DNA from 3 places in the Psychrobacillus sp. NPDC093180 genome. Region 1 is predicted to be linked to each of the others. Evidence: predicted binding sites of a transcription regulator. Region 1 holds the regulator's gene; each other region holds the start of a gene.
The links. The regulator CtsR, encoded in region 1, represses protease genes until heat stress. The targets are predictions, from matches to a motif close to ATGGTCAATAAAGGTCAAACA.

Region 1 (3,282 bases):
TAGTGTAACAGGAGAAGGAATCGATAGCTTGGCGAACCTTTTGTCGGCAGGTAAAACAGGTGCACTACTAGGATCTTCCGGAGTAGGGAAGTCTTCCTTGATCAATGCATTGTCTGGTGAAGAAGTAATGGCTGTTAATGGTATTCGGGAAGACGATAGCAAAGGCCGGCATACAACGACGCATAGAGAGCTAACCCTATTACCGGGTGGAGGGTTACTAATCGATACCCCAGGGATGCGAGAATTTCAACTTTGGGACACAAGTGAGGGCGTAAGTGCAAGTTTCAAAGACATTGAGGAACTAGCAGAAGGATGTCGTTTCCGAGATTGCAAGCATGAAAAAGAACCAGGTTGTGCAATACAAGAAGCTATATACACTGGGACCATTAAAGAAGAACGATATAAAAGCTATGTAAAATTAATGAGAGAACTTGCCCACATTGAACGAAAAAATGATGTGGCCGCTCGAAAAGTAGAGCGAGATAAGTGGAAACAAATTACGAAAACCCAAAGAAGTAATTACAAAAAGAAAAAATAAATCTTGCAACGAATAAATTAAAATTACCCGACTACTAATTCATTTGATTAGTAGTTTTTTTATCTTTTAAGAGTTATGAAATTGCTGTTAGGTGGTTGTTTAGGGATATTGCGACGTAGTTAGTTGATGAAGTTGTCCGCTAGATTTTCACTGCAGTCGTACGCTTTCCGCCGGGTGAGCGATGAGCCATTCCCTCCGCTTAGGGCGTCGTTGGAATGTCTCATTTTGCTCCCTCATCCGGCAGGAGTCGACGCCAGCAGCGAAAATCTATAATAACTGCTTGTTTATTCATTATCGGCTTGCTAAAACCAACTATTAAACAGTTTCTAAACTGGGTAAATCCAATAAATGGTGGAGTGCGACAATATCCACTGTGACTGCGATAAACTAGCCCTTGAACACGACAAAGCCGACAAAATCGATGCTTTTTGTTAAGTCCCCAATAATGCGCCATTATTATCGGTGTCTCACTCCAAGTTAACTTGTTTTATGAAAAATTGGTTGCTCTCAGGGGTAATTTGGTTGCTGTAAGACGGCAACTAGTTGCTCTTAACATTCGTTTGGTTGCTCTCAGACTACAACTGGTTGCTTTCAACAGATTTTGATTGCCCTTAGCCATTTTTTGGATAAACGTATTCTGTCACTACATAATTGGAGGGATTTAGTGCGGCTGCCCGAGACTCCTGCGGGAAAGCGGGGCAGACGAGACTCCTGTAGTCACTCGCGACGAAGCGGCTCGGCGCTCGCCCGCGGAAAGCGAAGCGCCGCCGTGCTAAATCCAAGTGGTCACTTTCTTCCACTCCCTACTTCGCAGTTTCCCTATACTGTACGACAAAGAGCTGTCGAAAAAACAAGACATATTTAAAGACAATGCATGTTTTTTTATTCAGAAATTCGGGAACACTGATGGAAGAATCGTATCAATTGCACAACTATAATTTTCTCGTTATAATATAGTCAAAGTTAGTCAAAGTCAGTTTGCGAGAAGAGGTGAGAAGGTGAAAAATATATCTGACATTATTGAAGGGTATTTGAAGTCCATTATAGAAGAAGAGAGTAAGGGACAAATTGAAATAAAAAGAAGTGAAATTGCTGAAAAATTTCAGTGTGTTCCATCTCAGATAAATTATGTGATAAATACTCGATTTACCCAAGATCGCGGATACTTAGTGGAAAGTAAACGTGGTGGCGGTGGATATATTCGAATCCTCCGCGTGCGGGCGCATACGAAAGCTGATTTGATTGAGCATATAATACAAGGACTAGAAAAAGGGGCATCTGAGACGGTAACAGAAGATATTGTATTCCGATTGATCGATGAAGAAGTTATTTCTAATCGAGAAGCAAAACTTATCTTAGCTGCCCTTAATCGAACGACACTTGCTATTCCACTGCCAGCAAGAGATGAGCTAAGAGCGCGTATACTATGTGCAATGCTACTTACTTTAAAATATGAAAAAAAGTGAAGATGAACGGGGTGTTGAAAAGTGATTTGTGAAAATTGTAAGCAAAGACCTGCAAAAGTAACGGTTACGCAAGTGCATAACGGTGAACACTTTGAAAGACATTATTGTGAGGTCTGTGCAAATAGTCTCCACCCGTTTTATGTGGAATATAAACATGATCCATTATCTCTCCATCAATTATTAACAAATTGGTTCAATCATACAGATCAACAACCAATGCAACAAGTGCAGAAAAAACTTCCATTAGAATGTGAAGCATGTGGTTGGTCTATTCAACGATTTTTAGATGAAGGGAAATTTGGTTGCGCCTCTTGTTACAACAGTTTTCGAGAACAATTACCTACCGTATTTAAACGTTTACATAACGGAAACGTGACACATGTCGGGAAAGCACCTGGTGCATTCGGCGAAAAATTAGCGGTGAAAAAACGAATTGAAGAAATAAGGTTGCAAATGAAAGAAGCAATTGAAACAGAAAAGTTTGAAGAGGCCGCCTTGCTAAGGGATGAGGTAAGGGAACTAGAAGATAAACTTGCCGCTGGAGGTGAAGAAACGCATGTCGATTGAACGTTTTTTAGATAACTCGATTTCTAGTTGGATGGCAGGAGATGGAGAACATTCCGATATTGTCATGAGTACAAGAATTCGACTAGCAAGAAACTTAAACGGATATCGATTTCCTCTTGCATTTACAGAAGATGAAGCGCATAAAATTGACCAATCCGTTTCGGCTACGTTATTAGATGCGAATGAGGATCTACAGATGAACTTCTCCTCCATTCAAATAAAGGATTTGTCTGAATTGAGTCGTCAAGTCCTTGTAGAAAAGCATTTAATCAGTCCTAAGCTAGCAAATTCGCCGATGACTGGTTCAGCCCTTATATCTGATGATGAGGCTGTTAGCGTAATGGTCAATGAGGAAGACCACATTCGTATTCAATGCTTATTTCCAGGTCTTCAAATTCAAGAAGCATACAAGCAAGCAGACACGATTGATCGAGTTTTAGAAAAAGAGCTATCTTATGCGTTTGATGAGCAATTCGGTTATTTAACAAGCTGTCCTACTAATACAGGTACTGGTTTACGTGCATCCGTTATGATGCATTTACCAGCATTAACGATAACTAAACAAATGAACCGAATCGTAACAATTATCTCTAGATTAGGAATGGTTGTAAGGGGTATTTACGGGGAAGGCAGTGAAGCGCTCGGGAATGTATACCAAGTATCCAATCAAACAACTCTTGGTAAAACGGAGGAAGACATAATTGCCGATCT
Region 2 (3,282 bases), on a different contig from region 1:
ACAAAAACAACAAGCAAAACCAGCAGCAAAAAAAGAAGAGGGAAATGGTCTATTCGATCAGCTTTCATCTGATGTACTAGATAAATTAAAAGAAACAAAGAAACAGCTAGTAGCAGAAGAGCAAGCAAAAGAAGAAGAAAGACAAGCTCAGCTCGCTTTTGAAAAAAAGCAAAAAGAAAAAAATAAAACGTTTGAAGAACTACTGGATGAGTATGGATATGGTGGTTCGAAGTTTTAGGCGAATTATAAAAGTTTAGAAATCCAGTAGGTGGATTTCTAAACTTTTTTTGTTGGAGTTGTGTTTATTTAATTATTTTAAATAACATCATCATAAAGAGATGTAGCACTAAATACAATTTCTCCTTTGAGTAGGGAATCCAAATGCCACCACCATTCGTCCATGGACTCTTTAGACATTGAAAAGTCATAGGCTTTATTTGTGTGTTCATAAACTTGTTCTGCATGGCTTAATAATTTTAAATCATAGGCAGCTAACATTCTTTTTTCTTCTTTAGTAAGTGTTAGTTGATGTAATTCGCTTCTAATATGGAATGTTTCAAGCATTTCAAAAGGGCTTGTTTCACAATCAGTGACTCCTTGACCATATAGATTTATTAATGTCATTCGATCCATGAAAAAACCTCCTTAACTGTACCAATATAATTATATCCTTTTTCTTTTGATAAATAACGATCGGATGATTTTGTTGTCATAGCTGTTTCCATACTTCTATCTTCCCCAATGATAATTATCCAATTATTTGCGGAAAAGATAATGTAGCGTTGTGCAAAATGTTCCAAGTGATAAATGTGGACATTACTTTGGATATTTGTAACTATATCAGTAATTAAATTATTATATTCTTCTAGTGTGGATTCTAAGGGGATATCACGCCTAGTGATTCGTTTTTTTAGATGTATTAAGTCTTTTCCGGGTTTCCATTGTGGTCCTTTTTCTTTATAGTCTAGAATGATTTGAATTATAAGTTTTTTGAGGTCGGAATCCAAATGGCAGCCTCCTTAACCATAACTTTTCTATTATTTGCATTATATCATAGGACAGTTCCATTTTTTTCTCTTGATTGAATTAAATGCGAAGATATCCAATTAGCCATTGTAAATTTAGATTTTTCGCCCACAATCGAGAGGGTAGTAGAAGAAGAAAGACAAGCTCAGCTAGCTTTTGAAAAAAAGCAAAAAGAAAAAAATAAAACGTTTGAAGAACTACTGGATGAGTATGGATATGGTGGTTCGAAGTTTTAATAGAAGTACAATTACTGTCCAGAAATCTGTTTATTAGATTTCTGGGCAGTTTTTTTAATAGTTATTATTTCATGTTTGATAATTTATATACCCAAGCAAATTATTTGAAAGTCAAAAAAGGTCAGTGTATACTAAAGTCAAAGGTTAAAGATAGTCAAAGTCAAATGATTATTGGGAGGAATTATATATATGAAATGTCAACATTGTGGAAAAAACGACGCAACGATGAGTTTAAAAGTACAAGTTAATCATCAAGGAATGCAAATGCACCTATGTCATACTTGTTTTCAAGATATTCAATCGCAATTGACTGCAGGGAAAATACCGTCATTTAGTAGTGATGCACAGCAGTTTTTCCAATCTAATGGTGGTCATCAGGCACGAACAAAAACAAGACAGGCAGATAATCATCAAGGCGATAGTTTGTTGGACCAACTTGGTAAAAATCTTTCAAACGATGCTAAGGAAGGCCGAATCGATCCAGTCATCGGCCGTGAACAAGAAGTAAAACGTGTTATTGAGACATTAAATCGAAGAAATAAAAATAATCCTGTCTTAATCGGAGAGCCTGGTGTTGGTAAAACAGCGATCGCCGAGGGACTTGCAGTGAAAATCCACGAAGGCGATGTACCAGTAAAATTAATGAATAAACAAGTGTACTTGCTAGATGTCGCATCCCTAGTAACAAACACTGGTATTCGCGGGCAATTCGAAGAACGCATGAAACAATTGATCCAAGAGCTTCAAACGCGCAAAGACGTAATTCTCTTCATAGATGAAATTCATTTATTAGTAGGAGCAGGTACTGCGGAAGGTTCAAAAATGGATGCCGGGAATATTTTGAAACCAGCTTTAGCACGCGGAGAAATGCAACTAATCGGTGCAACTACATTGAAAGAATATCGTCAAATCGAAAAAGATGCTGCTCTTGAACGTCGCTTCCAACCAATTATTGTGAAGGAACCGACTACTGAAGATGCGATTCATATATTAAATGGTGTTAAGGATCGTTATGAGAACTACCACGGAGTACGCTATTCGGATGAAGCGATAGAAGCTTTTGTTACTTTATCGCAACGTTATATTCAAGATCGATTTTTACCAGACAAAGCAATCGACTTGATGGACGAAGTAGGGGCGCGCTTAAACTTAACCCATACGATAGCGGATTCAGATTCAATCAACAATCGTCTTAACGAAGTAATACAACAAAAAGAACAAGCTGCAGAAAAAGAAGACTACGAGAGAGCAGCAAATTTACGTATGGAGGAAATCCAATTGCGTAAACAGTTAGAGCAAGCAACACAAAATGGAGATACTCCTCAAGTAGAAGTGACGGTTGCAGATATCGAATTAATCGTCGAAGAAAAAACAGGAATTCCTGTGACGAAACTACAAGCAGCAGAGCAAGCAAAAATGAAGGGGATTGCAGAAAGTCTTGGCAAAAAAGTGATTGGCCAAGAAGATGCGGTAAACAAAATTGCCAAAGCTATCCGTCGTAGCCGTGCAGGACTTAAATCGAAAGATCGCCCAATTGGCTCATTCTTATTTGTTGGTCCTACTGGTGTCGGTAAAACGGAGATTACGAAAGTGCTAGCAGAGGAACTATTTGGTTCGCGAGATACGTTGATTCGTCTAGATATGAGTGAATATATGGAGAAACATTCGGTGTCTAAAATTATTGGTTCCCCACCAGGTTATGTAGGCCATGAGGAAGCAGGTCAACTGACAGAACATGTTCGACGTAATCCATATTCCATTTTACTGCTGGATGAAATAGAAAAGGCACATCCAGATGTGCAAAATATGTTCCTGCAAATAATGGAAGATGGTAGATTAACGGATTCACAAGGCCGAACAGTAAGTTTCAAAGATACAGTCATCATTATGACAAGTAACGCTGGAACAGGCGACAAAAAAGTAAGTGTCGGGTTCAATCAAGCAGTACATGAATCTGTTAACATGCTCGAAACGCTAGGGGCTTATTTCAAACCTGAATTTCTTAATCGTTTCGATGCGA
Region 3 (3,282 bases), on a different contig from region 1:
CACACTGATAAAATCGTTATATCCATATCAAGTAGAGTTGCTTGTTCGAAAAAAAATGAGATTGAAAAAAAATAATGTGTATATTTGTCGTATCCGAGATGGAGCGAAAGAGTTATTAGAGGATTTACAAATATTGAAGGACCATTTTCAATTTGAATATTCTATTTCAAAAGAGTTAGTGAAAAAGAATTGCTGTAAGCGCGCTTATTTAAGAGGTGCGTTTTTAGCTGGAGGTTCTGTTAATAATCCGGAAACGTCTTCATATCATTTAGAAATTTATTCGTTATACAAAACGCATAGTGACGCACTAGTAGATTTGATGAATGGATTTGAGTTGAATGCGAAAACGATTGAACGGAAAAAAGGCTTCGTTGCATATTTAAAGGAAGCAGAAAAAATTTCTGATTTCTTAAGCATCGCAGGAGCCCACAGTGCCTTATTGAAATTTGAGGATGTCCGCATTATCAGAGATATGCGAAATAGCGTAAATCGTTTAGTTAACTGTGAAACGGCTAATCTAAACAAGACAATTAGTGCAGCTATTCGCCAAGTAGAGAATATCCGTTATATAGAAAGTTCGATCGGTCTCGATCAATTACCAGACAAACTTCGGGAAATTGCACGTTTACGTGTTGAATATCAAGATGTAACATTAAAAGAATTAGGGGAAATGGTTTCCACTGGAAATGTTAGTAAATCCGGTATTAACCATCGATTACGAAAAATAGATGAAATCGCAGATGCACTTCGTAGAGGCGAAACAATTTAGTGAAATGGAGCGTATATTGATGACAGAAAAACAAGTCGAAGTGAAATTACCCTCGGGATTACAAGCAAGACAAGCAGCGTTATTTGTACAAGAGGCAAATCGTTATATTGCAGATGTATACTTAGAAAAAGATGAGAAAAAAGTAAACGCTAAAAGTATCATGGGAATCATGAGCTTAGCAATAAGCAAAGGAATAACGGTAAACTTAAGCGCAGAAGGCTCAGACGAGGATGAAGCGGTAGAAACATTAGCAAAATTTATCGCCAATGAAGAATAAAAACAAAGGGCTGTCCCATTCGGTCAAGTTGGACTCGGGGATGGCTTTTTTTGTGGCTTGGCTACCAATACGTTGCGCATTTGAAGGGGAATGTTGCGCGTATGTGCTATAACGTTGCGAGTAGCGATAATAACGTTGCGTGTTCGAAGAGGAACATTGCGCAAATGGACTTCAACGTTGCGCGTATTTAAATTATGCTTTTCCACATAAGAGGCTTTAAGTCTCACCCAATAAAAAATACCCAAGGAAAGTAAAATTCCCTTGGGTACAATTTTCATTATGATTTTTTCATTTCGCTGCGTTCGATGATGTGGTCGATTAAACCATATTCTTTTGCACGTTCAGCAGTCATGAAGTTATCGCGATCTGTGTCTCTTGCAATTATTTCGATAGGTTGACCTGTGCGCTCCGAAATAATTTTATTCAATTTATCGCGTAAGAATAAAATACGTTTTGCAGCAATTTCGATTTCTGTTGCTTGCCCTTGAGCTCCACCAAGTGGTTGGTGAATCATTACTTCAGCATTTGGAAGCGCATAGCGTTTTCCAGGTGTTCCAGCTGTAAGAAGGAATGCTCCCATAGAAGCAGCCATACCAATACAAATTGTTTGTACATCTGGTTTGATGAACTGCATTGTATCGTAGATTGCCATACCAGCTGTAATGCTACCGCCTGGGCTGTTAATGTAGATAGAAATATCTTTATCTGGATCTTCTGCTTCTAGAAATAGAAGCTGTGCAACGATTGAGTTAGCTACATTGTCATCAATGCCACTTCCAAGCATAATAATTCGGTCTTTTAATAATCGTGAATAAATATCATACGCACGTTCTCCACGATTTGTTTGTTCGATTACTGTAGGAATTAAATTCATCCTGATTGCCTCCTTCAAAGGTGGTATTGTCTATTTTGATTACTGAAAAGTATATCTCAGCTGTAACTTTATCATACACATTAAGGTCAAGGAAGGTCAAATATTAAGCATTAAAAAGTTAAGTTGAAATATTTATAAATCATTTGTATAATAGATTAGTCGCTTGCCTCCGTAGTTTAATGGATATGACGTAAGATTCCGGTTCTTGAGATGGGGGTTCGATTCCCTCCGGGGGCGTTTTATCAATTTTATAAAATGCAATACAGAAACACTTGAAGTATGATTTCCATGCTTCAGGTGTTTTTTTCTATTCATTTTTCTTACGGCGATCATAAGAGACCGCATAGGCATCATGACGAAAGTGAAGAATAGGATCTGCAGTGAGCTCGATTCCTTCTGTCACTATAGTCGGATCAAACAAAATGGGCTCATTCGGAAACAGAGCTTTGTTTAATGTTAATTGACCAACTATTATTTGTTGCCTGTCTTCTGGCCAATCAACTGTTGGGTCATCCGTAGCATCATCCTCTGTGCCTAAACGAATGACTAAGTTAAAAGAGATTGGTCCATTTTTAAATTTCTCGTGAAGATCTTCCTCGAGATAATCGGGAGATGTTATTTTTGCTGCTGGTTTCTCCAGCCAAGCTTCTTTTTCTTGTACAGGCTGCCATTCATATTTTATCGCTTGGCGTTTTCCATCTTGATTGACAAAATAGAATGCGTGTATTGGGTAATAGTGGAGCAACGCATAGCTTATGGGTGGCTGTTTAAATTGTTCTTGCAGAGCAAGCAAGATATTTTTTCTCTCTGGGTACTTTTTTATAATATTCAGCACACCTATTCCTAAATCCACTTTGTCCAATCCGGTTTTAGTTGCCGTTAAAATTTTCAACATATCTATAAAGGTTTTTGGATCTTTTGTTATGAAAATAGGTATGGTGGTGCTAATTAGATGACTTGCAGTTCCATCTGGTAAATGAAATTGCACAGACATACCTTTAAAAGGTGAAAGAAAATCGGATGCTGTCGGGTTTGGTGGACTGTTCGAAAACCGGACAGTTGGATACGGCTTCTTTTTGCAAATGTGCAGCCGTTGTATAGGCTATGGCATTCCCATTAGGTGTAAACGTTGCCTCGAAAAACAACCCTTTCGCATGTGCGCGACGTGCTCCCGGAAACCTTCCTTGAATCTTTTCCAGTGTATCGATTACATCTTTTGGCATGGAATCATTCGGATTGTTAATACTATTCATGTGAATCACCTCCGATTATTGATCGGTCTATTCATCCTTACCCTAAATTTTTTATATTAATCAAAAGAAATGAACAAGTTAAGGTATGTTTCGCAATAGCTTTTTAAAG

Region 2: the regulator CtsR is predicted to act here: its motif matches at 1,370-1,390, upstream of ACIP9W_RS17230 (ATP-dependent Clp protease ATP-binding subunit).
Region 3: the regulator CtsR is predicted to act here: its motif matches at 2,003-2,023, upstream of clpP (ATP-dependent Clp endopeptidase proteolytic subunit ClpP).

Annotation. Positions count from the first base shown of each region.
Region 1 covers NZ_JBIVOJ010000011.1:98,484-101,765, reverse strand. Annotated here, with positions in the region: gene rsgA (ribosome small subunit-dependent GTPase A) at 1-538, shown strand, start outside; gene ACIP9W_RS16880 (CtsR family transcriptional regulator) at 1,537-2,004, shown strand; gene ACIP9W_RS16875 (UvrB/UvrC motif-containing protein) at 2,026-2,571, shown strand; gene mcsB (protein-arginine kinase McsB) at 2,561-3,282, shown strand, end outside.
Region 2 covers NZ_JBIVOJ010000012.1:22,090-25,371, reverse strand. Annotated here, with positions in the region: gene ACIP9W_RS17250 (YqkE family protein) at 1-238, shown strand, start outside; gene ACIP9W_RS17245 (hypothetical protein) at 316-633, opposite strand; gene ACIP9W_RS17240 (hypothetical protein) at 621-1,007, opposite strand; partial or broken gene ACIP9W_RS17235 (YqkE family protein) at 1,143-1,262, shown strand; gene ACIP9W_RS17230 (ATP-dependent Clp protease ATP-binding subunit) at 1,452-3,282, shown strand, end outside.
Region 3 covers NZ_JBIVOJ010000006.1:196,054-199,335, reverse strand. Annotated here, with positions in the region: gene whiA (DNA-binding protein WhiA) at 1-769, shown strand, start outside; gene ACIP9W_RS11015 (HPr family phosphocarrier protein) at 789-1,046, shown strand; gene clpP (ATP-dependent Clp endopeptidase proteolytic subunit ClpP) at 1,324-1,920, opposite strand; tRNA gene ACIP9W_RS11005 (tRNA-Arg) at 2,086-2,157, shown strand; gene ACIP9W_RS11000 (catalase) at 2,228-3,004, opposite strand; gene ACIP9W_RS10995 (hypothetical protein) at 2,919-3,173, opposite strand.